3 regions of the Paenibacillus terreus genome follow, and region 3 is predicted to be linked to each of the others. Evidence: predicted binding sites of a transcription regulator. Region 3 holds the regulator's gene; each other region holds the start of a gene.
What was found. The regulator Rex, encoded in region 3, represses fermentation and respiration genes when NADH is low (regulators of the CRP and FNR family bind a similar motif). The targets are predictions, from matches to a motif close to TTGTGAAATATTTCACAA.
Positions count from the first base shown of each region.

Region 1: a site for Rex is predicted at 2,973-2,990, ahead of ACE5KN_RS10840 (YwiC-like family protein). Genes of this name have one in related genera too.
Region 2: a site for Rex is predicted at 8,538-8,555, ahead of ACE5KN_RS14175 (DUF2249 domain-containing protein). Genes of this name have one in related genera too.

Region 1 is NZ_JBHIRX010000004.1:361,952-372,344, reverse strand. It holds gene ACE5KN_RS10850 (nitrate/nitrite transporter) at 166-1,683, shown strand; gene moaA (GTP 3',8-cyclase MoaA) at 1,893-2,909, shown strand; gene ACE5KN_RS10840 (YwiC-like family protein) at 3,058-3,771, shown strand; gene ACE5KN_RS10835 (TIGR04053 family radical SAM/SPASM domain-containing protein) at 3,799-4,926, shown strand; gene hemG (protoporphyrinogen oxidase) at 4,910-6,331, shown strand; gene ACE5KN_RS10825 (2-oxoacid:acceptor oxidoreductase family protein) at 6,457-7,473, shown strand; gene ACE5KN_RS10820 (thiamine pyrophosphate-dependent enzyme) at 7,474-9,774, shown strand; gene ACE5KN_RS10815 (TetR/AcrR family transcriptional regulator) at 9,821-10,393, opposite strand, start outside.
Region 2 is NZ_JBHIRX010000007.1:14,702-25,094, forward strand. It holds gene ACE5KN_RS14125 (tripartite tricarboxylate transporter permease) at 1-573, shown strand, start outside; gene ACE5KN_RS14130 (tripartite tricarboxylate transporter substrate binding protein) at 586-1,617, shown strand; gene ACE5KN_RS14135 (MDR family MFS transporter) at 1,671-2,906, opposite strand; gene ACE5KN_RS14140 (Crp/Fnr family transcriptional regulator) at 3,357-3,890, opposite strand; gene ACE5KN_RS14145 (hypothetical protein) at 4,268-5,506, shown strand; gene ACE5KN_RS14150 (metal-sulfur cluster assembly factor) at 5,531-5,848, shown strand; gene ACE5KN_RS14155 (cupin domain-containing protein) at 5,868-6,209, shown strand; gene ACE5KN_RS14160 (multicopper oxidase domain-containing protein) at 6,244-7,209, shown strand; partial or broken gene ACE5KN_RS14165 (DUF488 domain-containing protein) at 7,227-7,589, shown strand; gene ACE5KN_RS14170 (DUF2249 domain-containing protein) at 7,671-8,228, opposite strand; gene ACE5KN_RS14175 (DUF2249 domain-containing protein) at 8,283-8,516, opposite strand; gene ACE5KN_RS14180 (iron-sulfur cluster biosynthesis family protein) at 8,679-8,999, shown strand; gene ACE5KN_RS14185 (argininosuccinate lyase) at 9,388-10,393, shown strand, end outside.
Region 3 is NZ_JBHIRX010000005.1:156,961-167,353, forward strand. It holds gene panB (3-methyl-2-oxobutanoate hydroxymethyltransferase) at 215-1,090, shown strand; gene panC (pantoate--beta-alanine ligase) at 1,087-1,989, shown strand; gene panD (aspartate 1-decarboxylase) at 1,982-2,365, shown strand; gene ACE5KN_RS11925 (hypothetical protein) at 2,521-3,126, shown strand; gene dinG (ATP-dependent DNA helicase DinG, 3'-5' exoribonuclease type) at 3,285-6,146, shown strand; gene ACE5KN_RS11935 (redox-sensing transcriptional repressor Rex) at 6,194-6,847, shown strand; gene ACE5KN_RS11940 (amidohydrolase) at 6,834-8,135, shown strand; gene ACE5KN_RS11945 (cell wall elongation regulator TseB-like domain-containing protein) at 8,167-8,697, shown strand; gene ACE5KN_RS11950 (hypothetical protein) at 9,111-9,644, shown strand; gene ACE5KN_RS11955 (AAA family ATPase) at 9,637-10,393, shown strand, end outside.

The sequences.
Region 1 (10,393 bases), on a different contig from region 3:
AGGGTGTTTTTTTGCTTTGCCGGAAAGGAGGGGGCAGTTTTAGGGTTTTCCCATTTTTGCAAAGGGAACTCCCTTATATATGGTCTTTTATTCGCCAGCTAAAATAGGTACAGAAACTGAGGACCACAAGGCTCAGCAAATACAAATAACGAAAAGGTGAGTTCAATGGTTAAAAGACTGCAGTTGCCCTTGCAAACATTAAATCTGGTTGTCGGGTTTATGGTATGGGTCATCATTTCATCCCTTATGCCTTACATTAAAGAGGACATTGGCATTCCCGCCGACAGGCTGGCCATGGTTACCGCCATTCCCGTCGTGCTCGGATCGGTACTGCGGATTCCGCTCGGCTATTATGCCAATATATTCGGGGCGAGAATCATTTTCATGGTCAGCTTCATTTTGCTTCTTTTTCCTGTCTATTACATAAGCGAAGCTTCTTCATACGCGGATCTGATCATTGGCGGGCTATTCCTTGGCATAGGCGGGGCGGTGTTCTCGGTCGGAGTTACTTCACTGCCGAAGTATTACCCGAAGGAGAAGCTAGGCTTCATCAACGGCATTTATGGCATGGGCAACATCGGAACAGCCATCAGCACATTCTCGGCTCCGATTGTGGCAACACAGATCGGCTGGACAGCGGCGGTGAAGCTGTATCTCATTCTTTTGCTCATATTTATCGTGCTAAATCTGATCTTCGGAGACCGGCATGAAACGAAAGTCAAAACGCCGATTGTCGAACAGATTAAAGGTGTTTATAAAAATGAAAAAATGTGGTTTTTCTCCTTGTTTTACTTTATAACGTTCGGCTCGTTTGTCGCATTTACCGTCTACCTGCCGAATTTTCTGGTATCGAATTTCGAGCTGGATAAAGTTGATGCCGGGATGCGCACCGCCGGTTTTATTGCGCTGGCTACCTTTATGCGTCCGGTCGGCGGTTGGCTGGCGGACCGCTTTCAACCGTTATTCCTGCTGATCGGCACATTTGCCACCTATACATTGGCAGCCATTCTCCTCGCCTTTTCGCCTTCGATCGGGCTGTATACAGTGGGGAGTCTGGCCATTGCAGTTTGTGCGGGGATCGGCAATGGAGTCATTTTCAAGCTGGTGCCTTTTTATTTCAACAAGCAGGCCGGGATCGTGAACGGAATTGTGTCCATGATGGGAGGACTGGGCGGTTTCTTCCCGCCGCTCATGCTGTCGGCCATTCACTCGCTTACAGGCCAATATTCCATCGGATTCATGCTGCTGTCCCAGGTGGCCCTAGCCAGCCTGATCATCGTCGTATGGCTCTATTTCCAGGACCGTCTGGCACTCTCGGCTGAGGTATTCGCATCGACCGGACAGGGAATTTTGGTGACGGATGTGACAGGAACCATCAAGGCGGTCAATCCCGCTTTTTCCAAGCTTACCGGTTACAAGGAAGAAGAGGTGATTGGCAAAAATCCGAACATTCTGAAATCCGGCCGACAGCCAAAAGCATTTTACAGTGAAATGTGGCAGGCGATCAAAAATCAAGGCATGTGGCAAGGAGGCATCTGGAACCGCCGCAAAAACGGCGAGGAGTATTTGCAATGGTTGAACATCAGTGCGGTGAAGGACGAGACCGGCGAGGACATCCGTTATGTAGGCACATTCAGCGACATCACCGAGCAGCACCGAAAGGGAAAAGAACTCCATTCATAGCTTACTTAAAGTACATGTTCAAAAAGTCAGGTTTTCAGCACCGAGAAGGTTGGATGAAGCCAGGGACTGAGGAGCGGAGCGTACTTGGGGTACGTGAGCACCGGAAGTCCCGGCTGAATTCAAGATTCGATGTCGAGTCCGCTTCCTGACTTGCTTCGTGATCAAAAGATGACTTTTTGAACTACCTCTAAAAGAAGGAAGGTGGCCGCATGAGATCCCACCCACTGAAAGACAGCCTGCTGCGGCCGATTCGCGATTTGCGCCTGTCGGTAACGGACCGCTGTAATTTCCGCTGCACCTATTGCATGCCAAAAGAAGTGTATGGTTCTGATTTTGCGTTTTTGCCCAAGTGTGAGCTGTTATCGTTCGAGGAGATGGAGCGGCTCATCAGGCTCTTTGTTTCCCTTGGGGTGGAGAAAATCCGGCTTACCGGGGGAGAGCCGCTTATGCGGCCCGGTCTTCCCGGATTTATAAACAGAATCCGGTCCATTGCAGGCGTAGAGGACATCGGTTTAACCACCAATGGCTCGCTGCTCGGCCAGCAGGCGCAGCCTCTTTATAAGGCCGGGCTGCGCCGCCTGAACATCAGCCTCGACGCCCTGGACCCCGGGATTTTCGGCCGGATGAACGGCAGAGGGATGGGCCCCGCACACATTCTGGAGCAGATCGAGTATGCCAGGAAGCTTGGTTTTACGGTCAAAATCAACATGGTTGTACAAAAAGGCGTAAATGACAGCGAGATTTTACCCATGGCAGGTTATTTCAAGGAACGGGGCGTTACGCTCCGTTTTATTGAGTTTATGGATGCAGGGAACGGGAACGGCTGGAGCTATGTTGGTGTGGTAACCAAACAGGAGATACTGGATCTGCTCGGAAATGCTTATGAACTGGAGCCTGTGCAGCAAAGTTATTTCGGAGAGGTGGCACAGCGCTACCGCTACCTGGATGGTTCTGCCGAGATCGGTTTTATCACCTCAGTAAGCGAAGCTTTTTGCTCATCCTGTACCCGGGCCCGCCTGTCTTCCGACGGAAAGCTCTATTCATGCCTTTTTGCAGGCCAAGGTTTTGATCTGCGCAAGCTGCTGCGGTCCGGTGCGGATGATCGGCATATGCTCAATGCGATTGTTGAGGTTTGGGAACGGAGGGCGGACCGGTATTCCGAAGAAAGAACGGAGCAAACCGCCGCAAACCGAAACAAAATCGGCATGTCCTATATAGGCGGATAACAGCTTGGCTGCAGATATGAAACTGTCAACGTCATGACATGCAAGGGATTAAACTGCAAAATCACGTGAAAACCTGCACAATTACAGACGCTTAAAGTGAGCAGCTTGTCTGAAAAAAAGGTCGGCCAGGTGAAAGGAGATTCATGGTATGAACAGGTACATTCCCAAACAGCATGGCGCATGGGTCATGCTCATTCTTCCGTTTTTGACGGGATTGGCAGTCAGTGAACCGCGCAGTATTCACATCTTGCTGTTTGTCTGCTGGCTGGTCCTCTATTTATTCACTTTCCCCGCGCTGCAGTGGATTAAAACGGGCAAAGTGGACCGGTACCGCAAGCCTGCCGTACTATATGGGGCCATATCTCTGCCCTTACTGCTCTTTCTTGTGTGGCATGAGCCCCGGCTCCTCTGGTATGGAGCAATACTGCTGCCTTTTTTTGCCCTGAATGTGTATTATGCCAGAATCAAACAGGAACGCGCCTTATTGAATGACTTTGCCGCTATTCTGCTCTTTTGCTCCTTTATATATCCTGTCGTCTATCTTGGAGGGGGAACGGAGTGGCGGACAGTGAACGAACTGTTTGTGCTGCTGGTGCTCTATTTTGCGGGGACTGCCTTATATGTCAAAACTGTGCTCAGGGAAAAAAACAATCCACGTTACTACTATGCATCTGTGGTTTATCACCTTGTGATTATGCTGGCGGCGGTCTGGATCAAACCGCTGTTGTTTATTCCCTTCCTCATTTTGCTATTGCGGGCAGTATTGCTTCCCGGACATGGGTTGAAAGCAAAGCCGACCGGGATTGCAGAGATGGTGTTTGCGGCTGTCCTGTATGGTTCCTTCCTGCTCTTATTTGTTTAAAATTTTGCTCTATTAGGGGGAAATTGCATGATCGCTTCAGAGTCTGTACGGGATTATCACCAAGACCCGTTTATTGTGATCTGGGAGGTTACGCGGGCGTGTGCCTTAAAATGCCTGCACTGTCGGGCGGAGGCCCAGCACAAGGCTGATCCCTGCCAGCTAACACTTGCAGAGGGCAAAAGGCTGCTGGATCAGATCGCTGAATTGAATCATCCGCTTTGTGTATTTACGGGCGGGGACCCGTTAATGCGTCCCGACCTGTTTGAGCTGGCCAGGTATGCCATTGAAGAGAAAAAGCTGTCATTGTCCATGACACCAAGCGCCACCCCAAAAGTAACGAGAGAAGCGGTCGTGAAGGCAAAGGAGGCGGGCCTGTCCCGCTGGGCATTCAGTCTGGATGGATCATGCGCGGAAGTCCATGACCATTTTCGCGGCACCCGCGGTTCCTTTGCGATGACGATGCGCGGCATCGGTTATTTGCAGGAGACGGGCATTCCCATTCAAATCAATACGACGGTTTCACAATATAATCTGCATGATCTTGCGCAAATTGCGGAGAGAGTCAAGGAAATGCAGGCTGTGCTGTGGAGTGTATTTTTTCTGGTGCCCACCGGCCGCGCTATGGAGAAGGACATGATTTCGCCGGCACAGCATGAAGAGGTTATGAGATGGCTGTACAAGCTGCAGCAGCGGATGCCTTTCGGAATCAAAGCGACGGAAGCTCCCCATTACCGGCGGGTTATTTTGCAGAAGCAGCGCCAGAAGCGCGGTGGTGAGGAGAATAAAGCCGCTGCGGGAGTCCGCAGGGCGACGGATGCGTTGGGACGTGCCCCGAAAGGCGTAAATGACGGAGACGGGTTTGTCTTTATCAGCCATACGGGCGAGGTATATCCAAGCGGCTTTTTACCGCTAGCCTGCGGAAATATACGCGAGAATTCGCTGGTGGATATTTACCGCAGCGCTGCCGTCATGCAGCAGCTTCGGGACAAAGCATTGCTCAAAGGAAAATGCGGAGTTTGCGAATTCAAAATGATCTGCGGCGGCTCCAGAGCGAGAGCTTTTGCATTGACAGGGGACTACCTGGAAAGCGACCCTTACTGTGTGCATATTCCACAAGACTGGAAAGGAGAACGGCTGAATGCAAAGGGCTGTTAAACGGATCGTTGTGCTTGGCGGAGGAATCACGGGGTTAAGCGCGGCGTTTTATCTGCAGAAGCAGGCGGGGGAGCGAGGGATTCCGCTTGAAATCACGCTTATTGAACAAAGCGACAGACTTGGCGGCAAGCTGCATACGGTTTACAGGGACGGATTTATGATCGAAAAAGGACCGGACGCTTTTCTGGCTCGAAAGACCGCTGTTCTGGAGCTGACGGCGGAGCTCGGCATGGAGGCGGATCTGGTCTCAACCCGCCCAAGCGCCAAAACGGCCTGTATTTTGCATAAAGGCAAGCTGCACCCGATGCCGATGGGGTTTATTCTGGGTATTCCAACCAGGATGACCCCTTTCATCCGTACAGGGCTTATCTCCCCCTGGGGCAAAGCAAGAGCGGCCCTGGACCTGATCCTGCCTGCAAGAAAAGGCAGTGAGGACGAGTCGCTTGGCGACTTTATCGAGCGGCGGCTGGGAAAGGAAGTATTGGAGCAGATTACCGAGCCGCTGCTTTCCGGCATCTATGCGGGTGACACCCGCGCATTGAGTCTGCAGTCAACCTTTCCGCAGTTCAGGCAGATGGAGCAGAGACACCGCAGTCTGATTAAAGGCATGGCTCTGGGGGGCGGGCAAAAGTCTTCATCGCTGCAGGGACTGCCGGAGATTGCCAAAAAGAGCATGTTTCTATCCTATAAAAATGGAATGTCTGCTGTGATCGATCGGTTGGAGAAAAGGCTCGACTCTGTGCGGTTTATCATGCGTCAGACCGTTGTCAAAATTCGTAAAGAAGATGAATACCGAATTCACCTGGAAAATGGAGAAACGCTGGGAGCAGATGGGGTGATCTGCGCGGTACCGGCTTTTGCGGCCGCCCAAATATTTGCCGGAGCGGCGGATGTCGGCTGGCTGAATAAAATCAACTATGTCTCCGTGGCCAATATCGGGCTGGCCTACCGGAATGAAGATGTGAATCATGCCTTTGCCGCGTCAGGCTTCCTGGTTCCGCGCAAGGAGGGAAAGAGGATCACCGCCTGCACCTGGTCCTCCGCCAAATGGGCTCATGCCGCTCCCGAAGGCCATACTCTGCTGCGGACATATATCGGTCGGGCCGGCGCGGAGGATTGGGTCCACTGGACTGACGAAGAGCTGGCGGGAGCTGCCCGCAAAGACCTGAAAGACCTGCAGGGCATTGCGGCCGAGCCTGAGCTGGTCGAAATTTCCCGCTGTAATCGTGCAATGCCGCAATACCCGGTCGGCCATATGGAGCAGATGAGGCTGGTAAGGGAGCAACTTGCACGCCATCTGCCAGAAGTGCAGCTATGCGGGGCAGGTTACGGGGGCGTGGGGATTCCGGATTGCATACGGCAGGGAAAGGAAGCGGCAGAGCAATTGCTTGCCGTTGTTGAATAAATCCGGAAAAACGATGGATTGTGAGCACAATCACATTGTTCGAAAAGCGGTATCGTTAAACTTTTAATTACAAGCAGCAACTGCATAAAATGCCATACAATTCATCAAGGAATGAGGAATGCCAATTGTCCATTTTACCTCAGAAAAACAGGTTGGGATTTTATGAAATCCGGCTGGAGTCGATAGGCGGCCTTGGCGCGAACCTGGCGGGAAAAATGCTGGCTGAAGCCGGTGTATCCGGCTCCGGCCTGAATGGGTCGAATTTTTCAAGCTACGGCTCCGAGAAAAAGGGTTCGCCTGTCAAGGCGTTTGTCCGCTTCTGCGATGCGGAGGTGGAGATTCGGGACCACAGCCCGATCGAGCAGCCTCATGTCGTCGGGGTATTCCATGAAGCCCTCTATAAAACCGTGGATGTCTGTGCAGGCTTGCTTCCGGGCGGAACGGTGCTCGTAAATTCCGCACGCGAAGCTGAGCAGGTGGCACAGGACATCAAGCTGACCCGCGGCACGCTGGCCGTTGTGGATGCGTTGAACATTGCCGTGGAAGAGAAAACGAAGGTAAATACGGCCATGCTGGGAGCGCTGTTCCGGATCTGCGGTTTTCTGGATCCGGACAACATGCGGGAGGTCATTCGCCGCACTTTTCAGAAGAAGCTTCCGCACCTGGTGGAATCGAATATCAGAACCTTCAATCGCGGTTATGAGGAAGTTCGTTTCCTCACACTGCAGAGCCAAGCTGAAGAAAGTCAGGACAGGTATATACGGCAGGAGCCTTTGCTTGGTTATTCCACGCAGGAGCCGGGAGGCATTCTTACCGTTACAGCGAGCAGTGTATTGAAGGATTTGAGCGGTTCAAGACAGGGCTTTATTCCAAAGTTCAACAAAGACGACTGCATTAACTGTGCCGCTTGCGATACTGTGTGTCCCGACTTTTGTTTTGTATGGGAGAGAAGGCCGGACAAGCGGGGCAATCCGCAAATGTTCATGGAGGGAATTGACTATCAATACTGCAAAGGCTGCCTGAAATGCGTGGAAGCTTGTCCGACATCCGCGCTAAGCGAGATGCTGGAGGTCCAGCATTATGCCGAGCAGCACCGGGTGCCGCAGAAATTCCCATATCTGACGATGGGGGGAGTACACTAAATGAGCCTGCAAACGAAAGAAATGAATGCAAAATTGGCATCAGCCAATGATCAAAAAACGGTGTTTGAGTCCGGCAATGAGCTGGCCGCCATGGCGGCAGCCCAGATCAACTATCATATTATGGGTTATTTTCCCATCACGCCTTCAACCGAAATTGCCCAATACCTTGATATGATGAAAACACGCGGTGAGCATGATATCCGGCTTATTCCGGCCGACGGCGAGCATGGGTCGGCGGGGATCTGTTACGGTGCGGCGGCGGCCGGCGCGCGTGTACTCAATGCCACCAGCGCGAACGGATTGCTGTATATGATCGAACAGCTGCCTGTACAGGCAGGCACCCGCTTTCCCATGGTAATGAACCTGGTGACAAGGGCGGTCAGCGGTCCGCTTGACATCCGTGGGGACCACTCGGACCTGTACTACGCTTTGAACACGGGGTGGGTGATTCTCACCGCCCGCTCGCCACAGGCTGTCTACGACATGAATATTATGGCGCTGCGCATTGCGGAGCATGAGAAAGTGCAATTGCCGGTCATCGTGGCTTACGACGGTTTTTTCACCTCTCATCAGAAGCGGAGGGTACAGATTTTCAGCGACCGTGAGACTGTGCAGCGTTTTGTGGGAGAAAAACCTTCCGCACAGCCGCACGTGCTGGATCCGGAGCGGCCAATTATAGTCGGCGCATATATGAATGGCGAAGACTTGACGAACAACCATTATCAGCAATCTGAAGCCATTCTGCGCGCTGGTGAAGTTTTCCGCGAGGTGGCTGAAGAATATGCAGCTCTATCGGGAAGAAGTTATGGGGCTCTGGATTTATATCAGATGGAGGATGCCGAGGTGGCATTGTTCCTGCTGAATTCAGCGGCTGAATCCTCCAAGGATGTTGTTGATCGGCTGCGCGCACAGGGGATTAAGGCGGGGCTGATCAGCCCGAATATTTTGCGCCCGTTTCCGGCCGCGGCCGTCCGTGATGCCCTGCGCGGGGTCAAAGCGCTGCTTGTCGGAGAGCGCGCGGATTCCTACGGTGCCAATGGCGCAAATCTCACGCATGAAGTGAAATCGGCGATTCAGGATATTCGCGGGCCGCAGCCTGTCGTGCTTTCCCGCATCTTTGGCTTGGGAGGCAAGGATTTTTATGCGGATGATGCGGAAGCGTTTTTTGCTCTTGCTTTGGACGCCCTGGAGAAAGGGCATGCTGAAAAGCCGTTTGATTACTACGGTCACACACCCGGCAGAGAAGAGCAGAGGCTGGCTCCTGTCATTTCCCCCATGGCGGGAGAACCATTCAAGTCGGGACTGATTACCGTCAAGATGAACGAGGAAACCGGGAAGCTTGCAGTTAAAATCCCGCCAATGCGATCATTAACGGCCAAGCCGAAGCGGATCGCTTCGGGACACGGAGCTTGCCCGGGCTGCGGCATTTTCCCTGGCCTGGAGCTGTTTTTCAAGGGAATTGAGGGCAACGTTGTGACCCTGTTCCACACTGGCTGTGCGTATATCACGACAACAGGTTATCCCTATAATTCTCATAAACAGAGCTTCATTCATAATCTGTTTCAGAACGGGCCGGCCACGCTGTCGGGTACGGTAGAAGCTTTCTTGGAACAGAGACGGCGCGGGGAATTGGATGTGCCGGACGATTTCACGTTTGTCATGATCACCGGTGACGGGGGCATGGACATTGGCATGGGATCGGCAATCGGTACGGCGCTGCGCAATCATAAAATGATCATTCTTGAATATGACAATGAAGGATATATGAATACCGGAGCACAGCTGTCCTATTCAACTCCGCTGGGGCATATGACCAGCACTTCCGGGGTAGGCAAGAAACAGCAGGGCAAGCCATACCAGCACAAGGATACGGCTCAGATTATGGCGGCCACCCACATTCCTTATGTGTTCACGGGAACCGAGGCGTTTCCGCAGGATTTGGTGAAGAAGGCGGCCAAGGCCCAGTGGTATGCCCAAAACGAAGGAATGGTGTATGGCAAGCTGCTGATTACTTGCCCCCTGAACTGGAAATCGGAGGATAAGGAAGGGGAGAGCATCGTTCGGGCAGCGGTAGATTCCTGTTTCTTCCCCCTTTACGAAGTGGAACGCGGGGAGACGAACATCACGTACAATCCTGAAGACAAAAATAAGCGTGTGCCGCTCACCGATTGGCTCAAGTACATGGGCAAGTCCAGGCATTTGCTGAAGGAAGAAAATAAAGAGCTGCTGACGGAATTTGAACGGGAGGTCGAACGCCGCTGGTCTATTCTGAAGGCCAAGCATGAGAATCCTTTATTATAAGATCTTGTAGGGGATCCTTGAGTTGTTCATCCGTGGCTCTGATTGATTAGTGTGTAAAAACTTCATTTTTTACTAGAAGGTGATACACTTGTTGTGCCATCAATGGTGGGGCATGCAATAAATCGTTCCGAATCCACCACTCCATGGTGCCAACCAAGGCGGAGGCCAAATATTGAGTAACCAGTTCACTGTCTATTTCCTTGTTTATCCTCTGCAGGTTCATCTGAGTTTGAACCGTAGATTTACTGATTTTAAGCAGGGAATTACGAAAGGAAGCTGTTTTGTCAAATAAAATACGTGAAAAAAAGTGATGGTGATCCTTAATATAATCAAATAAGGAAGTTAAAGCTGCGATGGCTTCATCTTTACTTGTTATTTTTTCCTGGGTCGTCTTACTGAAAGCACAAGAAATAAACATTTTGTTTAGAATATCTTCGACACATTGATCAAAAATATCATATTTATCCATATAGTGAAGATAAATGGTGGCTCTATTTACATTTGCGCGATCTGCAATATCGTTGATCGTAATTCGCTCAAATTCTTTTTCTAGAAAAAGCTCCTGAAAGGCATTTAATATGGCCTCTTTTGTTCTTACAATTCTTCTATCCGTTTTTGA
Region 2 (10,393 bases), on a different contig from region 3:
TTATTTGCGCTTGGCATTCCCGCATCCCCGCCTTTGGCCATCCTGCTTGCCGGGCTCATGATCTACGGCCTGGCGCCCGGTCCTGTCCTGTTTGAGGATAACGGTCCGTTTGTGTGGACGATCATCGCCAGCATGTTTATCGGCAATGTCATGCTTTTAATCCTGAACCTGCCGCTGATCGGCCTGTGGACGAAGCTCACAAACATCCCTTACAGCCTGATGGCACCCGTGATTCTGCTGCTGAGCGTAATCGGAGCCTATACGGTGCGCAACAGCATTTTTGATGTGCTGATTGCCGTGCTGTTCGGCGGCCTCGGTTATCTTTTTCACCGTTATGGCTGGCCTGTACTGCCGTTTGTGCTGGGCTTCATTCTCGGGCCGATGCTGGAAAGCTCCTTCCTGCAGTCGATGGCTCTGTCAGGCGGCAGCTTTGGCGTATTTTTCTCCTCACCACTCTCGATAGTGCTGCTGATTCTGTCAGTGGTGCTGGTAGCTGTCTCCGTTTTACTCAAAAGGCGCACGCTGCAGCGGGTCGAGGAGACGACAGGGGAGAATGCCGGAATGATTTCCTGAGGAGGTTATGGAATGAAAGCTTGGTGGAGAAAAATTATGATGGTTGTGTCTGCTGCAGCTTCCGCCGCTGTGTTCCTGTCCGCCTGTGCGGAAAACACCGCAACGGACAGCGCAAGGGGGGCGGCTGCCGCTGCGGGTTATCCTGAACATGAAATTCAGTATATTGTTCCTTTTTCACCGGGAGGCGGGGTGGATCTGGTCGCAAGGGCGACGGCGGAATATGTGGGCCAGAAGTGGAACCAGACCATTGTTGTCGTCAACAAGCCGGGAGGCGGCGGGGCGGTTGGAGCTCAATTCGCGCTAAAGCAGTCCCCGAATGATGGTTATACCGTGCTGGCAGATAATAATTCTAGCACAACGATGCTGACCGCCGGCAGCAGCACACCGCCTGTACAGAATGATGACAGGGTGTTCGCGGCCCGCATTGTGGAGGACGCCCCGGCTTTTGCTGTGGCTGCCGACGCGCCCTGGAAGGACTTCAAGGAGTTTTCGGATTGGGTAAAAGCGAATCCGGAGCAGCTGACATGGACCAGTGTGGGGAAGGCCGGATTCTCGTCGTTTGTCATGGCTGAATGGATGGAAGCGATCGGAGCGGATTTTGCCAAAACACGCATGATTACGACCAAAGGAGCCTCCGAATCCGCTCCCATGGTGGCAGGCGGGCATGCCGTATTGGCCATTCATACGGTTTCCGAGCTTTATCCGCTGGCTAAAGCGGGGAAGATCAGACTGTTGGCTGTGCAGGCTGATGAGCGTAGCCCGTATTTTCCCGAGGTGCCAACTACGGAAGAGCAGGGTATCAAAGGTTTGGCGATCCGCTGGTGGACCGGTCTGTCACTGCCAGCCGGCACGCCGGACGGCATCCGCCAGAAATGGGAGGAGACCATTGCGCAGATGGTTAAAGACCCGGAATTTATCCATAAGTTAGAAAATATGAAAATGAAGGCTTCCTACGCCGATTCGGCCGCTTTCCGGGAGGAAATCAGGCAGGAGACGGAATATCTGAAAGAGATGGCGCAGACACACGGAATGAGAACGGAGTAAGCGAAATAAAGGGGCACCTCCCAAAACCATTTTCAGGCGGGGTGCCCCTTTTCCTAAAGAGCTGGCACTTGTTCAGCGGCAGCCTGCTCACGGCTGACAAGACGCCGGTGTGCGATATACAGGAAAGGAAGGCCGGCGGCGGTCATGAGCGTCAGTGGAATAAATATAGTCAGGCCGTTCTCTGCACCGAATTGATCAAGCAGCAATCCGCCCAGAACCGGGGCCAATACGTTGCCGAAGTTATTGAAGCCGATGGTGCCGAAATACGTTCCCTTCAGCTCCGGCTTGGCAATGCGGTCCACGAGCATATCCATCATCGTAAACAGCATCACTTCTCCGACCGTAAACACCACAACACCAACCATCATCAATGCGACGCCTTCCGCGATGCCAAAAAGCAGGAAGCTCGCAGCGACACATACATTACCGAACATCAGCGGAATAAGCGGAGGCAGATTGCGCATCAACCGCACAATTGGAAATTGTACAACCAGCACGGTCACCGCATTCAAAGAAAGCATATAAGAGAACACTTTCGCTCCGTCAGCAAAATGAGTGTTCAAGGCCAGATACTGCGCCAGCGTTGATTCGAAATGTCCGTAACCCAGCACGCAAAAAACGGTGCCGATCAGCACGGGCAAAAAGACGCGGTCGCTGCCCGTAATCCGCAAAGCCTCAATCAGCTTCGGCGGACTTGTATCCGTACGACGGGACAGGACGGAACGGTGAATAGAAAACTGGACAAACAGGACGGCTCCATAAACCGTATATACGAGCGCGGCAATCAGAAAAGGAAATGTCGATTGCGCAGTGCCCAGCTGCAGTCCGATCAGCGGACCAAATACGACACCCATGTTGATCGCGGCATACCGCAGGTTAAATACAAGCAGCTTATGCTCCGGCGGCGTAATGTCGGACAGCATGGCCCGTGATGTCGGCTCAAAGAAAGCGCGGGCCAGTCCGTTCAAAGTATTGAAGATAAAAAACATCACAAGATGCTCCGCGGTGGAGAAGCCGACAAACACGGCCGCCCAGCCGAATATGGATACCAGCATTACAATCCTGCGGCCAATGCGATCGGATATGTATCCGCCGTAAAAGCTGACAAGCACTCCGGCAAGCGAGCTTACAGCGACCGTAATGCCGGTCTGGGCAGGTGTAGCCCCCAGAACCTGCGTTAAATAAATGGAGAGAAAGGGAATGCTCATGGATGTTACAAGCCTGCCGAACAAGGTGCCGATAATGATCGTCCAGGCGAGAGGATGAATCTGTCGAATCGTGTGTGCCATCTTTTAGTTCTCCTTTAAGAGGTTGTTCAAAAAGTCATCTTTTGATCACGAAGGAAGTCAGGAAGCGGATTCGACGTCGAATCTTGAATTCAGCCGGGCCTAAGCAGATGCTTCCGATGCATGTTTCCTGCGGAAACATTTCAGGTGCTCACGTACCCCACGTACGCTCCGCTCCTCAGTCCCTAGCTTCATCCAACTCCAGCGTTTTGAAAAAACGCACTTCGGAAGCATAGGCTTCGGTGCTGAAAACCTGACTTTTTGAACTCGCACTGTAAGTGTGTACTTGCCATGATGCTTCCCAGATCGGTCAGGGAACGATGTTCTCATTCTAGGGCAAGAAAAGGAGAAGAAAAAGTGTAAGCTTCATATGGCTCATTTCACCTTTTATGTTGCGGGTGTTTTTTTTCATATATAGCAGCCTGTTTGTTGTACTTGCGGATTAATGACTTATTATCCATTGGTTCTCCTCTTGCCATGATCCCCGGATCTGATTTGATTGCGCAGCAGCCTGTTAATCGTTTCTCTGCGCAGGCCGATAAATTGGCCGATTTCATCCTGGGTCAGAACATCCGTCAAAGTGGACGGCGCGATATATGGCTGAATCCACGCTTGCAGCTTCAACAGTCTTTCAGCGGGAGATATTTCAGTTAATTGATCAATGCGCTGCTGCATCATGCGCAGTTTATCCTGCAATTGCAGGGCAATATCGCGGCACCGTTCCGGATTCTCTTCAAGCTCACGATACCAGTCTGAGCGGGGAAGGACGTCCACATCGCTTTTCACCAGCGCGATTGCCGAACCGAAATACGGGTTGGGACTGATCAGGGAATGATGGGGAATGGTTTCATTCGGTACAATGATGTTGACCAATAATTGCGAGCCGTCCGGATGAAGGCGTACAATTTTTAACATGCCGCTTTTCAGATGATAGAGAGGCCCCGTTTCACCTTGTCTGAACAGAGTCTCGCCTTTTTGTAAAATCATAATTATGCCTCCATATGTACCCCAACGAAATGCCGAGATTTCTGTACTATTTTTTTAGATTCGAGAAAGTATAAACATCTTGGTGTAAGCTTCCTGGAATCGCAAGAAAAACTACTGCTAAACGCGGTCTGTCTTCTGTGAATGTACATCGATAGACGTTTTTCTTAGGAGATCACAATTATTATAGCAGTCCTCGCTTTTTCGCTCCAAGTGACAGATTTGAGTCGCTATCCTTCGACCTAAAACAAGATACTCGTGAGGCATATTGTGACTGCAATCACAATATGCCTTCCAGGCACCCCCTACAATGAACTTAATAGATGAAAACCATTCTCAAAAGGAGGGCATAGACTTCCTGGTATCTTAGTTGCGACGGGGTGATTACTCGTATGTTCAAGCTTCCTTTCTCTTTTATCATTACGGGAATGATCAGCTTTGTGCTGTATCATGTTTCGACATTGGTCGACTTCGCAGGTTGGATTACTGAATACCCCCGGACTTCGGACGGCTGGTATATGGTGCATCTGCTGGTTCTGGGCTGGGCGACCATGATCGCGATGGGGGCGGTTTATCAGCTGGTTTCCGTTGTTCTTCAATCCGCCATTTATAGCGAAAAGCTTGGTTTTGTTCAGTACGGTTTGTTTACTTTGGGTACGGCCGGGCTGTTGTTCGCATTTCGTACGGCCCATGCCGGATGGATTGCTATTTGCGCAACGGCGGCCTTTCTGGGCATTATGCTGTTTTTATGGAACATTGGGGCCACTTTATGGAAGAGCCGCCGCTGGAATCCGGTTACCTTATGTACGGCAGCCGCCGTCAGTTATTTGGGGCTTACGGGGATGAGCGGCATGCTGCTGGGCATGGATTTTCATTTCAATTGGCTTGGAATATATCATGACCGTTTATTCGGGGCCCATGTGTGGCTTGGGATGACCGGATGGTTCGGGCTGCTGATCGTTGGTTTCAGCTATAAGCTGCTGCCCATGTTTTTATTGTCCCATCATTATCCTGAGCGGTTGCAAAAAGTTATCGTTCTATTATGGAATGCTGCTGTGTGGTGTGGTGTTCTCGGTTTCATGACGGACTGGGGCTTCGCCAAATCTATTGCTTTTCTAATGCTGGCCGGGGCATTGGTTCTGTATTGCTGTCATGTACAGCAGATGTATACCGTCCGCCATAAGCCCGATCCAGGCGCGGGAGTTACCTGGGCGGTATGGGCTGCAAGGCTGCTGGCGGCCGAGGCGGTAATTGCTTCCGTATCCTATCTGTTTATCCCGGATCAACTTTCCCATTCCTTCATTGTAATGATGGTTTGGAGTTATTTGTACGGATGGGTTGGGATCACCATGATGGGATATTTGTCCAAAATCGTTCCTTTTTTATGGTGGACACACAAGTATGGCCCGCAGGTGGGTAAGACCAAGGTTCCGACCATGGGTCAGCTTCTGCTGGACCGGCCGGTTAGTACCAGCCTTGCGATATTGACCATCTGCCTGCTGCTGCTTCTGATTGGCATGGGATCGGGACAAGGTGTATTGGTAGGAGTGGCCGGCAGCGCGCTGTCCGTTGCGGCTTTGATCTATATGAGTTTGATCGCGCGCGTATTTACAAAATAACGAAAGAAGCAGGGGGGATAAATCATGGGCTTGCATGAAGAAACGGATATGACTGCAGCAATTATGGCCTTGCTGAAGGAGGTATACGACCCGGAGCTTGGCGTGAACATCGTGGATCTGGGGTTGGTTTACGGAGTGGAGTGCACGGAAGGGAGCGCCAAAATTATCATGACCCTGACCACGCCAGGCTGCCCCATGCATGACATGCTGGTTGGCGGGGTAAAACGGGCAGCTGCCGGACTTCCGGGAGTCCGGGAGGTTCAAGTGCAGGTTGTATGGGAGCCGCAGTGGAGTCCGGAGCAAATGTCCGAAGAAGCCAAAGGATGGCTGGGCTATATATAAATCTGGGGGGAATAGTCACATGAAGAAGATAGCCAGAAACCAATATGAGCAATTTAATGATGAGCATTTTACGAAAAAGATCTTGTTTAAGCAAGGCAAAACAGTCGTGTTTACGCTTAGCTTCAGACCCGGACAGCAGCTTCCGGCTCACAGGCATCCTGGCAGCCACTTGTATCTGACCGTGCTGGAAGGGGGAGGGACGCTCACCATCGACGGCATCGATACGGACGTCGCAAAAGGCGACGCTGTCCATTGCGAAGGAGAAGAAGAGTTCTCATTCCGCAACACGGGAGCCGAATCGGCGATCCTGTACGTCGTGCTGAATCATATACCGGATGAACGATACGCACAGGATTTTTGATGAATGTGGGGGTCCAAAAGAAAGGAAGATGCCTATGTTCAGGCACTGGTTAAAATTATTTATCATGATTGCGGTTTTCGCTGTCCTGGTTATGACCGGATGTGAATCCGGACCATCACACGAATCATCTGCACCAAAGGAGACGGTTCAGCCAGATTTTCCGGAGGAAAAGCTTGATCAGCCTCCGGTAAAGCCGGTGATCCGAAAAGAAGGCGATCAGGAGTATGTTGATCTGACTGCCCAGGTTACAAATATTGAGATTGCCAAAGGTTACACCTATCATGCATGGACATTCAACGGCACCGTGCCCGGACCGATATTGCGGGTGAAGGAAGGAGTTACCATTCATATGACCCTGCGCAATCTGGACCCGAACTTGCCGCATTCCATGGATATGCATGCCGTTCAAGCGGCACCCTCCAAGCATTTTATTGATGTCAACCCTGGAGAGGATGGGACCTTTATATATAAAGCGGACAATCCCGGCGTATTTATGTATCATTGCGGCACCAAACCAGTGCTGCAGCACCTCGCCAACGGCATGTATGGTATGATTATTGTTGAACCGGAGGCAGGATATCCGACTGACAAGATCGTAGATCGGGAGTATACGATCGTACAAAGCGAATTTTACAAGGAAAATGATCTGCAAGCCTTTAGTGAAGGGGAACCGACACATGTGGTGTTCAACGGCGGCACGGAAGCGATGAAGGATCAACCTTTTATGGCCAAAGCAGGGGACAGAGTGCGGTTTTATGTTATCAATGCAGGGCCGAACCATGTCAGCTCGTTTCATATCGTGGGGGCCATCATGGACCGGGTATACCTGGACGGAAATCCGCAAAATGTGCTGCAAGGCATGCAAACCGTACTTATTCCGGCTGGCGGCGGGGCGGTCATAGAGACCGAGGTGAATGAAGAAGGAGAATATACAATCGTTACTCACCAATTCAACGATGCAGACAGAGGAGCCACAGCGACATTATCGGTTACCCGGTAGCTTGAAGAAGGAGCGTTATGTTTAAAATCAAAAGAATATATGACCTGCCTGCCCCGGACGATCAGATCCGGGTGCTGGTGGACCGGCTGTGGCCGCGCGGGACCGATAAACAGCGGGCACAGCTTACGAGATAGATGAAGGAAGTGGCTTCAAGCGGTGAGCTGCGCAGATGGTTTGGACATGATCCAGATAAGTTTGGGGAATTCAGCATTCGTTACAGGGAAGAATTGCAGAGTGTGCCTGTTCAGCCTTATTTGCAGCAGCTGCGTAACTGGGCTGACCAGCAGACGGTGACTCTGCTTTATGCGGCAAAAGATGAGAGATGCAATCATGCGCTGGTTCTTAAACGAGTGCTTGAAGATACCAAACCGGAGTTTTAATAACTTTACACCGCAAAAAAACTGTACCCGGCTGTATGGCTCGGGTACAATTTTTTGATGATAATAGAATTATTAAGTTTTTTAGCCGCTAATCACAATTTTCATTTTTGCCGTGCCGTCCGACTGTTCTTCCACCGTATAGGAATAACCCAGGTTCGTGAGTTCCTCCATCAGGAATACCGGCACTCGGTCATTATGAATCCAGATCTCATCCCCCGGGCGGCTTCGTTCCAATGCGGACAGCGTCCGAACCATAGGTTTTGGAGGCTCCAGCCCCCGGTTATCCAGCTGAATAATTTGCGGATCTGAGTTTTCAGTCCTTGTCCCGTGATCAGCATGAATGTCTTCTTCGGCAGGTGAGGCCGTGGTATGAACTTCTTCATCGAGCCATTGCCTGTTCTCTTTCCGGACAAGGGTGACCACCCAATGATCCTGCGCTTTTTTCTCTGTTTTACTTGCAAAACCCTTCATCTTTAGAAGCGTGATCAATGGAGAGGGTTTGATCGTAGCGTGGAGAATAAACATGTCGTCTTTATCCAGTTTTTTGACCGTGTCCATAATGATGTGAAACGGATCGTTTTTATTGCGCAAATATGCTCTTACATCCAGCTCTATGATGTTAAATGCTTCCTGTTTCATGCCATTAATCCCTCCCGGCCAACCTGGGGATTTTACGAAACTTCTCACAGGCTTTTAATTTTTGCCGATTTTGACCTGAAAAACGTCAGGCCCCTCTTCGACGTACTCCCATGTGAATTCATTGGGGTGCATCGCTTCAAACTGATAGCGGAGAGGGAGCGGATCGTGGTCGTTCACCAGCAGCATCGCTTTGGACGGCGGCAGAGCAGAAAATGTATCAAAAATAACCTTGTGCTTGAATTTAGGGGGATACTCCGTAGCGTTAATCATTGCGGCATATTGATTCATGGTTGATTCCTCCTTGGTTGTTTGTAATTCCATTCACAACCTGATTATAAAATTGGTAGGGATTCCACCCTGTGATTAGACTCACTAAATGTAAAGTCAATGTCAGGCGCAAAAAGGAAATCTGTTATAATACTCAGTATCTGAACCTAGGAGTGGAATGGCATGCATATCGAAATGAATGATATAACGAGAGATAAACTAAAGAACAGCCTTGGAAATCGCCCAGGCTGCTTTAAACTATTTATTGATACAGAGGACTGCGGTTGTAATGGTGTTATTGTCATACTCATCGTTGATGGGCCTAATAGAACGGATATCACTTTTCAGACCGAGCCGTTTACGTTCCTTGTAGACCCCCAGCAAAAGCCGCAATTTGAAGAAAAGTTGCGTTTGCAAGCGGACGAGAATTATCCGTCGTTTAAATTGTCCAGCGATTCTGCGTTATACAGCAGCAATGTGCGGTTAAGGGATATGCGCGCATAATTCATTAAAATTTGGAGGGGGGATGCAATAACAACAAAATTCATATGATTCGACAACATTATTTGCGAGACTTCGACATTATGATTCTGGTATTTTGTTTCTATACCATAAACTTTGTATTTATGTAAATGATTTCAAAAGGAATCATGTATAGGTCAAAGATCTGAATTTTTGAACAGATTCCACTACTCATCCAGTGCATTATCCTCAACAAAGTTGAACTATCCTCTCTTTCAGCAGTTTTTCTTCTATGTGAAACAAAAATCAAACATAAAATGCATAATAGTAACGAAAACTTCTTTAGAAAAACCATCTCTTCGTATAACAAGCGTATTTTATAACCATTTCTATTATACTAAATATTTTTACCACAGACTGGAGGAATGTAATGAACCCAATCAATGAGTTTAATAGAAGTATGCTAACCGGCCGGCTGTTGGATCAGCCCAATTCTTTCATTCATGACGAGATCCTGAACCCCCAATTCAGGTATGAGGTTAATCATTTATTACCCTATTACATACTGATAGAGAAAGTAATAACCAGAGAGTACGAGCGAATGGGATTACTGGGATCTGAAGCCCTGCAGAATATTATGTTTCTGCTTGACCAGATTGACCCTGAGACATTAGTAGGCAGCCCCCAGGGCAATATGACGGATATTTTGTTTGCTATTGAGTGTTATGTGGAACAGAATGCAAGCAACCCGATTACAGCGTGGCATCTCGATAGAAGCCGAAATGATGTGCAGGCAACAGCCCAGTTGATGTTGGCAAGAGACAAACTGTTGGAAATTGTTGAATCGTTGCTCGAACTTTCCGATGAGACTCATAAATTGGCGCAAGAACATATAGATGTTCGAATGCCAGGTTATACGCATTATCAATCAGCACAAATCATTAGTGTAGGCTTCTTTTTTACAGCTCTCATTGAACAGTTAGGCAAAATCATCGATCGCTTGATCAGCCAATGGGGGAGCATTGATGAATGCCCACTAGGTTCAGGTGCCATGTCTGGCCTGGAATTACAGTGGGATCGTAAACGAATGGCATGTATGCTTGGCTTTGAAAGACCTTGCCGACATGCATTGATGGGCGTTGCCAGCAAGGAGTATATGCTGCTTATCGGTGCTGAACTATCTACTGCCAGTGTAACATTAACTCGGTTTGTGACGGATTTTATGAACTGGGGAAGCAGTGAATACAGATTCATTGATCTGCCGGATCATTTGTGCGGGATTTCTTCAGCCATGCCTCAAAAGAAAAATTTAACTGTTTTGGAACGGATTAGAGGGAAGCTGGCCCACATTTCAGCGTATTATGTAGATTTTGTGATGGGGCAGCAAAGGACCCCCTACACAAATTTAGTCGAGACAGCGAAAGAAGGGGGGAGCA
Region 3 (10,393 bases):
TCCAGGGCAGGTTGCCCGCAGACTTGACCATCATCGCTTCATTTGCTGGTTACGTTGGATTCTGCTCTGAGCCGAACAGGACCGAGACAGAAGGGACGATCGCGAGTGACTCTTTTTTGGCTGTTCGGACCTTTTCGACGCATATCCAAGACGAGATGCGTTTGCAAAAAGGTTTTTTTGCGTTTGTCCAAAAAAGAAGAAGGGAGCCACAAGGATGGCAGCAAAACAGGCGTTAAACATTGTGAAGATGAAAAAAATGAAACAGGAAGGCACCCCGATCAGCATGCTCACCGCATACGATTACCCGTCGGCTAGGCTGGCCGAAGAGGCGGGGATCGATATCATTCTCGTCGGTGATTCGCTTGGCAATGTCGTACTTGGATACGACTCGACCATTCCGGTGACGCTGGATGATATGGTGTATCATACAAGGGCGGTGGCGCGTGGTGCCGAGCATACGTTTATTGTGGCGGATATGCCGTTTATGACATACCACGGGAGTATTCAGGAAAGCCTTGCCGGAATCCGTCGGCTCATGCAGGAAGGCGGGGCCCATGCAGTCAAATTGGAGGGCGGCGCTGAAATCGCACCTGTCGTGCGGGCGGCTGTGCAGGCCGGTGTGCCGGTCCTTGGACATATCGGTCTGACGCCGCAGTCCGTCAACCAGATTGGCGGTTACCGGATCCAGGGCAAGGACGCGGCGGATGCGCGGAGGCTGCTCGCTGACGCCAAGGCGTTGGAGGAAGCGGGCGCGTTTGGTATTGTGCTGGAGCTGGTTACGGAGGAAGTGGCCGCTCATATTGCTCAAGAGCTCTCCATACCGGCCATTGGCATCGGTGCAGGCCGCGGCTGCGACGGACAGGTGCTGGTTTACCACGATGTGCTTCAATATGCGTCGCCATACAGACCCAAGCGGTTTGTACAGACCTATGGAGACATTGGTACCTTGATTAAGGACAGTATAGGTCGTTATGTGGCTGATGTGAAGGGACGGGCGTTTCCCGCAGAGCAGCATGTTTTCAGTGCAGAGGACGGGGTAATGGATACATTATACGGAAACCGCAGAGAAAAGGTGGAGAACAGATCATGATGATTGTCAGGGACGTACAGCAGCTGCGTGCCGCGCTGGCTTCACGCCGCAGCGCCCCGGGCACGGGAAAAGAGAAGAAGGTTGGCTTTGTCCCGACGATGGGTTATCTGCATGAGGGGCATGCCAGTCTGATGCGCGCCGCCCGCGAGCAAAGCGATATCGTGGTGCTCAGCATATTTGTGAATCCTATTCAATTCGGGCCGAACGAGGATTTTGAAAGTTATCCGCGGGACGAGGAGCGTGATGCGGCGATCGCTGAGCGCGAAGGGGTTGATATTTTGTTCATCCCTACGGTTGAAGTGATGTATCCGCAGCCTACACGTACTAAAATCCGGGTGTCCGGCCTGACAGACCGGCTGTGCGGAGTATCGCGGCCAGGTCATTTTGACGGGGTCACAACCGTAGTTGCCAAATTGTTCAACATGGTTCAGCCGGACTATGCGTTCTTCGGCATGAAGGATGCGCAGCAGGTGGCTGTGCTGCAGCAGATGGTGACGGACCTGAACATGAACGTCGAGATCGTTCCCTGCCCGATCGTAAGGGAGCATGACGGACTGGCTCTCAGCTCGCGCAACGTATATTTGAATGAGGAAGAACGGGAGCAGGCCTTGGTGCTGTCCCGTTCCTTGCGGGAAGCGCGCGAAGGAGTGTCGCAAGGAGAAATTGCTACGGTGGGTGAGCTCCGTTCTTTCCTGGAGACAGGCATAGCTTCCTCGCCGCTTGCGCGCATTGATTATGTGGAAATTCTGACCTTCCCGTCGCTGGAGCCGTTGGCTGCTGAAGAGCGGTTTGAGGATATAAATGGAGATATTATAGCGGCGCTGGCTGTATTTTTCGGCAAAACACGCCTGATCGACAATATGAGACTTGAAAAAGCGGAGGTCCTTTCCCATGTTTAGAACGATGATGAAGTCCAAAATTCATCGCGCTACCGTAACCGAGGCCAATTTGAATTATGTGGGCAGCATCACGATAGATGAAAGCCTGATGGAAGCTGCCGATCTGCTGGAGAATGAAAAGGTGCAGATCGTTAATAATAATAACGGGGCGCGGCTGGAGACTTACGTGATCCCCGGACCGCGCGGGAGCGGCGTTATCTGTCTGAACGGGGCCGCAGCCCGTCTTGTGCAGCCAGGGGATACTGTTATTATTATTTCTTATGCAGCCATGACAAATGAAGAAGCCAAAGCCTATAAACCAACCGTCGTATTTGTAGACGGGGAAAACCGTCCGGTGCAAACGATGCAGAAGGAAACACATGCGACGGTCATGTAATCGATGGGAGCACGGATGAAAAGAGCTCTTTGAGCGAAAAATGTGACTGTACACTCACGGCGTCAAGTGCCGCAGGCCAGAAATGGCCGCAGTGGAGGAATCATTTTTCCATGAAGGGTGGAATGCACAATATGCTCCGGCATGTATTCGCAGAAATGAACAGCATGTTAGATGAAATTGTGAAGCATTACCCTTCGGCCCAAGGCCCCCGCAAGGAGGAGCTTATTCATAAATGGAACCTGCTGCGCCGCATGAGCGATTCCATTATGGATGAGTGGCTGGCTTTTGAAGAGAAAATGGGCAAGCTGGCCGGGAGCGGCATTTTGCAATCCGCCGATGACGCGCTTGCGCTGCCCGAGATGGGCCATGAAGCGTTTATCCGCGGCCAGGGTTATTACAGGCTGATGATGTACCCTGAGGCGCTGGCCCAGTTTGGGAAGGTTGCCGAGTTTTATCCCCAGAGTCTGCTGGTGCAAATGTATGCGGCCATGTCGCACCTGCATTTAAATCAGCTGGAGGAAGCGGAATCTTTGTTTCATTTTTCCCTTGGCCTGACAGAGAGCAGACCAATCAAGGCCGCTATTTATAATGCTCTCGGCTGTGTGCGGGCGAAAAAGAATGAGCCCGAGCAGGCTGTACAGCATTTTACGCTGGCACTTGAGCTTGATCCTGCGCTGAAGGAAGCGCACCATAATATGGAGGCGTGCCGCTCCGACCTTGGGCGGCTGCGCTACAGCAGCCATTTCATGGCCTATATGTGAAACATAACGCCCAATGAGCGATGCCTGCGTGCATCGCTTTTTGTTTGTTTCATGTTCAAAGCGCCCATCTTCTGATATGCTGTATGTATTAGCCGGGTTATCCCACCCGGTTCATTTTTTCGAATACTCAAAGACTGAATGAGGGGATCAGGTTCAACATGAAATTTGCCGTATTGGATTTTGAAACGACAGGTACCCAGTCCGCCGATGATATCATTCAGGTCGGACTGGCCATTATAGATCACGATTACAGTATTTCACAGGTATATGCTTCTTATGTCAATCCGGGTCGGCCTATTCCCCCTTTTATTACGGGATTAACGGGCATCACGGACGCGGATGTGAAGAACGCTCCTTCACTTGAGGACATGATGGTCGAGCTTGTTCCCCTGCTGAATGAAGTTGTTCTCGTTGGACATAACATCGCTTTTGACTTTAATTTTCTGCAAAATGCGCTTGACCGCTGCGGATATTTGCCTTTCAGCGGCCGGATTCTGGATACGATGGATTTTCTCAAAATTATGTTTCCGTCCTTATCCTCCTATCAGCTCGGCTTTGTTGCGGCCGATTTCGGGCTTGCCCATGACCGTCCGCACCAGGCCGACAGCGACGCGATTGTGACGGCTGAGGTGTTTCTGAAATGCCTCGATGAACTGAACGGCCTGCCGCTTCTTGCCGTGCAAAGGCTCAGTGATTTGTTCGCGCAGGAGGACAGCGATCTGGCCTGGTTTTTTGATGGGGTCAGGGAGCAGAAGGAAAGGGAGCCGGTGCTGGAGCTTGAGGGCCACACCTATTACCGTCAGTTCGCCCTTAAAGTGGATGACTGGACGGACATTGAACCTCCGCGCGACGAAGCCGGGGACAATCCGCTGTCAGGCATGAGCTTTGAGGAATACATGGAGGAGGTGCAGGAGCGGCTGCGGTCGTCTCTGTCCCATTACGAGCAGCGGGAGTCGCAAAACCAGATGATCGAGAGCGTCATGACGGCGCTCAGCGAAGGAAAGCATCTGCTCATCGAGGCTGGCACAGGTACGGGAAAATCGCTTGGTTACATGCTTCCCTCACTGTATCACAGCGTCAAGAACGGGCAAAAAGTGATGATCAGCACCCATACCATCAACCTGCAGGAACAGCTGCGGGAGAGGGATATTCCGCTGCTAACACAGGCGGTGCCGTTTCCTTTCCGGGCCGCCGTGTTCAAGGGCAGGGGGCATTATTTGTGTCTGCGCAAATTTGAACATAAAATAAATAGAAGAGATTTCGTAACCCCGAAGGAAGATTTGCTCACCGCTGCTCAGATGATCGTGTGGCTTACGCAAACCGAAACCGGGGATGATGAGGAACTGAACCTCAGCAGCCGTGGAGGAGACTTCTGGGAAACCGTTGCAAGCGACTCCGACTCCTGCCTTGGCAGACAATGCCCGTGGTTCCGCAAATGCTATTACCATAGAGCGCGCCAGGAAGCCGGAACGGCAGATGTTGTGGTGACCAATCACTCCAAGCTGTTCACGGATGTCAAAGCCAGCCATCAGCTGCTTCCCGCTTATGAGCATCTCATCATTGACGAGGCGCATCATCTGGAAGAAGTGGCAGGCAAACATCTGGGCATTCATATGAAATATTTCACGTTCGTGCATGCGCTGACCCGCTTGTTCAAGGACAGCAAGAACGGTCAGCTTCCCGCCCTGCGCCAGCAGCTGATGTCCTCGGGGCATGAGAAGGGGGCGGAATGGGCTTATGTGATCGACAGCCTGTACCCGGAGGTAGTGGAGGTTAAAGAGACCTGGGACAAGCTCAGCGATCTGCTCTTCGGGCTGCTTCCTGAACGGAGCGACGCCTCTCCCGGAGAGACCGGACAATTCTCTGCCAGGTTCAAGCCTTCCGCCAAACCGAAGGGCTGGGGGGATGCGGAGCAGCTGGAAAACCAGATCTATGTCGGGCTCGGGGAAATCGTCCGCAAGGGAGACAGAATTTTGCAGGAAATCAAGGACGAGCAGGACGATTACGGTGCAGAAAGCCTCGTCACTGATATTGCAGGACTGTTTAAAGATCTGGCAGCCTTCCGTGACAGCCTTCGCTTCTTTATTAAAATGGATGACCTGACGACTGTGTACTGGCTTGAAGCGAGCGGCCAATTTAAAGGGAAATCGCTGCAATTTTATGCCGTGCCGGTGGATGTCAGCCAGCAGCTGAAGGAGATGTTTTTTGACAAGAAAAAAAGCGTGGTGCTTACCTCCGCTACCTTGTCCGTGGATAAATCATTTCAGTACATGATTGACCAGCTTGGTCTTCAGGAGGCAGCGGAGGCAGGCGGTCTGCTAACATCCCTGCTGCCGTCCCCGTTCAACTATCGGGAGCAGGCGCTGCTGGTCGTCCCGCGGGATTTCCCGAGCGTAAAAGGGACCGTCGGGGACGCCAGATTCGTAGACATGCTTGTGGACTCGCTGCGCAGCGCAGCTCAGGCAACGCAAGGACGGATGCTTGTGCTCTTTACCTCGTACAGGATGCTTAAGCAGGTATACGAGCCGCTCAAGGAGGCGCTGGCATCGAGCGAAATTACGGTGTTGGGGCAGGGCATGGACAGCGGCAGCCGCAGCAAGCTGACACGAAGGTTCCAGGAAGCCAAGGCATCTGTCCTGCTTGGTACAAGCAGTTTCTGGGAGGGCGTTGATATCCCCGGGCAGGCCTTGACCTGTCTGGCCATTGTCAGACTGCCTTTCCAGCCCCCGAACAGCCCGCTGCTGGAGGCGAAGAGCGAACTGCTTCAGGAGCAGAAGAAGAACCCGTTCATGAAGCTGTCCGTGCCGCAGGCGGTCATCCGCTTCAAGCAGGGCTTCGGGCGCCTCGTTCGTACAGCCAAGGACCGTGGAGTAGTCATCGTGTATGATACCCGTGTCATCGAATCTTATTACGGGAAGCACTTTCTCTACTCCCTGCCGGGGCCGAAAATAGAGCATATGCAAACAGAGCAGATGGTGCCCCGTATTTCCGAATGGCTTCATGAGGAAGCGGGCAGCTAATAAAGCTCATAACGTTTCATTAGTCCGTGAATTTAGGAGGATTATGCATGAAAGCAGACAAAATATCCGAGGCCGTGGTGCGCAGGCTGCCCGTCTACCTGCGCTATCTGAACGAGCTTCATAAGCGGGAGGTCACGACGGTTTCATCCCAGGAGCTCGGGCAGAAGCTGGACCTGAATCCGGCGCAGATCCGCAAGGATCTGGCTTATTTCGGCGATTTCGGACGCAAGGGCATCGGCTACGATGTAGTGTATCTGATCGATAAAATACGCCATATTCTCAAAATAGACCAGCAAATCAACGTTGCGCTGGTAGGGGCCGGTAATCTCGGACAGGCGCTGTCCAATTACAACGCTTATTTAAAGGATAATATGAAAATTGTGGCGGTTTTCGACTCCTCGCCGGCCAAGATCGGGCACCAAATCAACACCCTGACCGTACAACCGATGGACGAGCTGAGAGAAACGGTCAGACAGCTGCACATCCGGATCGGAATTATTACCGTACCGGATTTTGAAGCCCAGCGTGTGGCTGACGAGATGATCGAGAGCGGTATTGGGGCGATTCTGAATTTCGCCCCGACCATCATCAAGGCACCTCCGCATATCCGCATTCATGCCACGGACTTTACGACAGACCTGCTGAGCCTGGCCTATTACCTGGAGAACGGAAAGGATGACAATGAAAATGACGACCAATAAATGGTTGATTAAAAATGGGGCATTCGCGGTGAATCGTGAGGAAAAAGCGGTTGTCCACGGCTATATGATCATTGAAGACAGCCGGATCACCTATATCGGAGAAGAGCTGCCCGCAGGAGAGGAAGCCACAGAGGCGGTTGACGGCACAGGGCTGCTCTTCCTGCCGGGTCTGATCAATACGCACGGGCATGCCGCCATGTCGCTGCTGCGGGGCTATGGAGACGATATGGTGCTGCAGGAATGGCTGCAAACAAAAATGTGGCCCATGGAAGCCAAATTTACCGCCTCCGATGTTTACTGGGGGACGTCGCTGTCCGTACTAGAAATGCTCAAGGGAGGCACAACGGCTTTTCTGGATATGTATGACCATATGGATGAAGTAGCCAAGGTGGTCGAGCAATCCGGCATCCGCGCCAGCCTCATGCGCGGCGCCATCGGACTGTGCTCGGAAGAGGAGCAGCGCGCCAAACTGGCGGAGGCTGTTGCCTTTGCGAAGAACTGGCACGGTCAGGCGGGCGGCCGGATCACGGCCATGATGTCCCCGCATGCGCCTTATACCTGCCCGCCGGCCTTTATTGAGCAGTTTGTGCAGGCGGCTCATGATCTCGATTTGCCGCTCCACACCCACATGTCGGAAACGGCGGCCGAGGTGGAGCAGAACGTACGAGAATATGGTCTTCGTCCCGTTGCGCATCTGGATAAGCTGGGCTTCTTCTCCCGTCCTTCCCTGGTCGCGCATGCCGTGCATTTGAATGATGAAGAGATTGCCCTGCTTGCGGAGCGCAAGGTGGCCGTTTCCCACAATCCGGGAAGCAACCTCAAGCTCGCCAGCGGAGTGGCGCGGGTGACAGAGCTGCTTAAAGCAGGGGTAACCGTGTCGCTCGGAACGGACAGTCCGGCAAGCAACAACAACCTGGACATGTTCGAGGAAATGAGGCTGGCCGCTTTGATTCATAAGGGTGTCACAGGCGACCCGACAGCCGTTCCGGCGGGCGAAGCCCTGCGCATGGCTACGGAATATGGTGCCAAATCGATTGCCCTGAAGGAAGTGGGATCGCTCTCTGCGGGCAGCAAGGCCGACTTTATTGCCTTGAATATCGACCAGCCGCATTTTCTGCCGAAAACGGATCTCGTTTCCCACGCCGTGTACTCGGCCAGCGCCAAGGATGTTCTGCACGTCTGGGTAGACGGCCGTCAGGTTGTCAGGAACGGCGAATGCCTGACCATGGATGAGGAACGGATCAAGCACGAAGCGCAAGCGGCGTTTACCGGCCTGCTCTCCCGCTGATCAAACCACACCATCGGAAAGGAAGCTTGGATTGAAAAACAGAAAAACGATGATCGCCTACGGGGTGTTTATTTTCATCCTGCTGTTGATCGCCATGTATTGGTATTATTCTTATGTTACCCAGGGGCCGAAGCAGGAGGAGAGCACCGCCATTCTCAAAGCGAAACAGACAGCAGGTCTGGTTGCAACGGATAAGACGTGGAAAAGCGTGTGGGCTGATACCTATTGGGTGGTGGAAGGCACGGATGCCGAGAATAGAAAGATGATGGTATGGGTGCCTTTTCAATCGATAAAGGACGGGCAGGATATACCGCAGCAGGGAACCGAGGGCGTGCATAGCGAGCTGCTGCAAAATGGTGTGAGCGAGGAGCAGATGCGCACAGCGATTACGTCTGCAAATCCCGACCTTGAGATTGTGCGTCTGCTGCCGGGTGTTTTTAATGGTGAATATGTCTGGCAGCTGTTCTACAAAATCAATAACAGCTATTATTATCAATTTTACAAATTTGCGGACGGAAGTCCGGTAGGCACTCCTTTTCAGCTGCCCAACACCCTGCAGTGACAGAGAGCTGGAACACGATCATGCAAGAGCAATCGCTCCGGCTGCGGCCGGAGCATTTTTGCATTAGGCAAAATTATTACTTATTGCGTATTTTTCTGTGCAAATTATCCGTTTGTAAGAAAAACGTTATCGACGTACTTTCAAAGAAGCCAGACCGCGCTTAGCGGAAGTTTTTCTTGCGATTTCAGGAAGCTTCTGCCGGAAGTTTATACTTTATGAAATCTAAAAAAATTATTACAAATTTTATAAACTGTTCAAACTTTGCCTTCGAAAAGTGATATACGATATGATATACTCAGGTTTATACTAGTGATAGACTGTTATGTCTAAAAGGGCTCCTTTTGCCTCACAGTTCAAAAAAAGTCCCAACGACGTTTCTGCTGATATTTTATGTTTGAGAGGAGGACGTTTTTTTGAAACTTCGTATTTTGCCTATTGCTTTAACGGCGATAATTACAGCTTCCGTGTTGTTCGGCGGATGGTTCCTGTACCGTCATATGGCGATTCAGAATCCGCTGCAGCAGGTAGTGACTAAATATCCGGGCGTCTCCAGCGCCCAAATAGCTATTAAACAGGATGAGGTCGTTTTGAAACTTGTACTGCAGCCCGATGCCGATCTGCGCGGCCTGGTGCAGCAGATCAAAAGGGAAGGGCAGTCCATTATCGGCAGCCGCCAGCTCAAGCTGGACATTCAGGACCGCTCCAGCGCCGAGCTGGACAAGTGGTGGTCGCAGGCCATGTTCCCCATCGCGGAGGCGATGGAGAATAAAAAGTACACGCAAATCCCGGCCACGTTGGAATCACTGGAGCAGAAGGGTTCCAAGGTACAGGCCGAGACGGAAATGGACGATCAGAACGTCTATATCAGGCTAAAGGAAGGGCAAGCCAGCAAGTATATTATTCTGCCGCGCGAGCCGGAAACGATGGGAGTGTGGCCTAATGCCTAGGTGGGTGAAGGAATTGCTGATCGGCATCGTGCCGGTTCTGGTCATTTTTCTTGTTTTTATCGGGTTTAACGTGGTGCCGCTTGTGATCGCCGCGGCCGTGCTTGGCGGACTGATGCTGATGCTGCATATGCGCGGCGGGTTGGCGGTTGGTGCGAGCCAGGAGCGCAAGCGCAAGCAGGTCGGGTCGGCCAAGCTGACCTTTGACCAAATCGGCGGCCAGGAGAGTGCCAAGCAGGAGCTGCGGGAGGCGCTTGATTTTCTGATCCGCCATGAAGAAATTTCGAAATTTGGCATTCGCCCGTTAAAGGGCATTTTGCTCACCGGCCCTCCGGGAACAGGCAAAACCCTGATGGCCAAAGCTGCGGCCCAATATACCAATTCGGTATTTGTGGCGGCTGCGGGCAGTGAGTTTGTTGAAATGTACGTAGGTGTGGGCGCGGGCAGAATCCGCGACCTGTTCCGGGATGCCAGAGCTAGAGCCGCCAAGGAGAAAAAGGAAAATGCCATTATTTTCATCGATGAGATTGATGTCATCGGAGGCAAGCGTGAAGGCGGACAGCAGCGTGAATACGATCAGACGCTGAACCAGCTGTTGACCGAAATGGACGGAATCTTTACATCGGATACTCCGCGCATCCTTCTGATTGCGGCCACCAACCGCAAGGAAATGCTGGACAGCGCGCTGCTGCGTCCGGGCCGTTTTGACCGCCATATCCAGGTGGATCTTCCCGATAAAAAGGGCAGAAAGC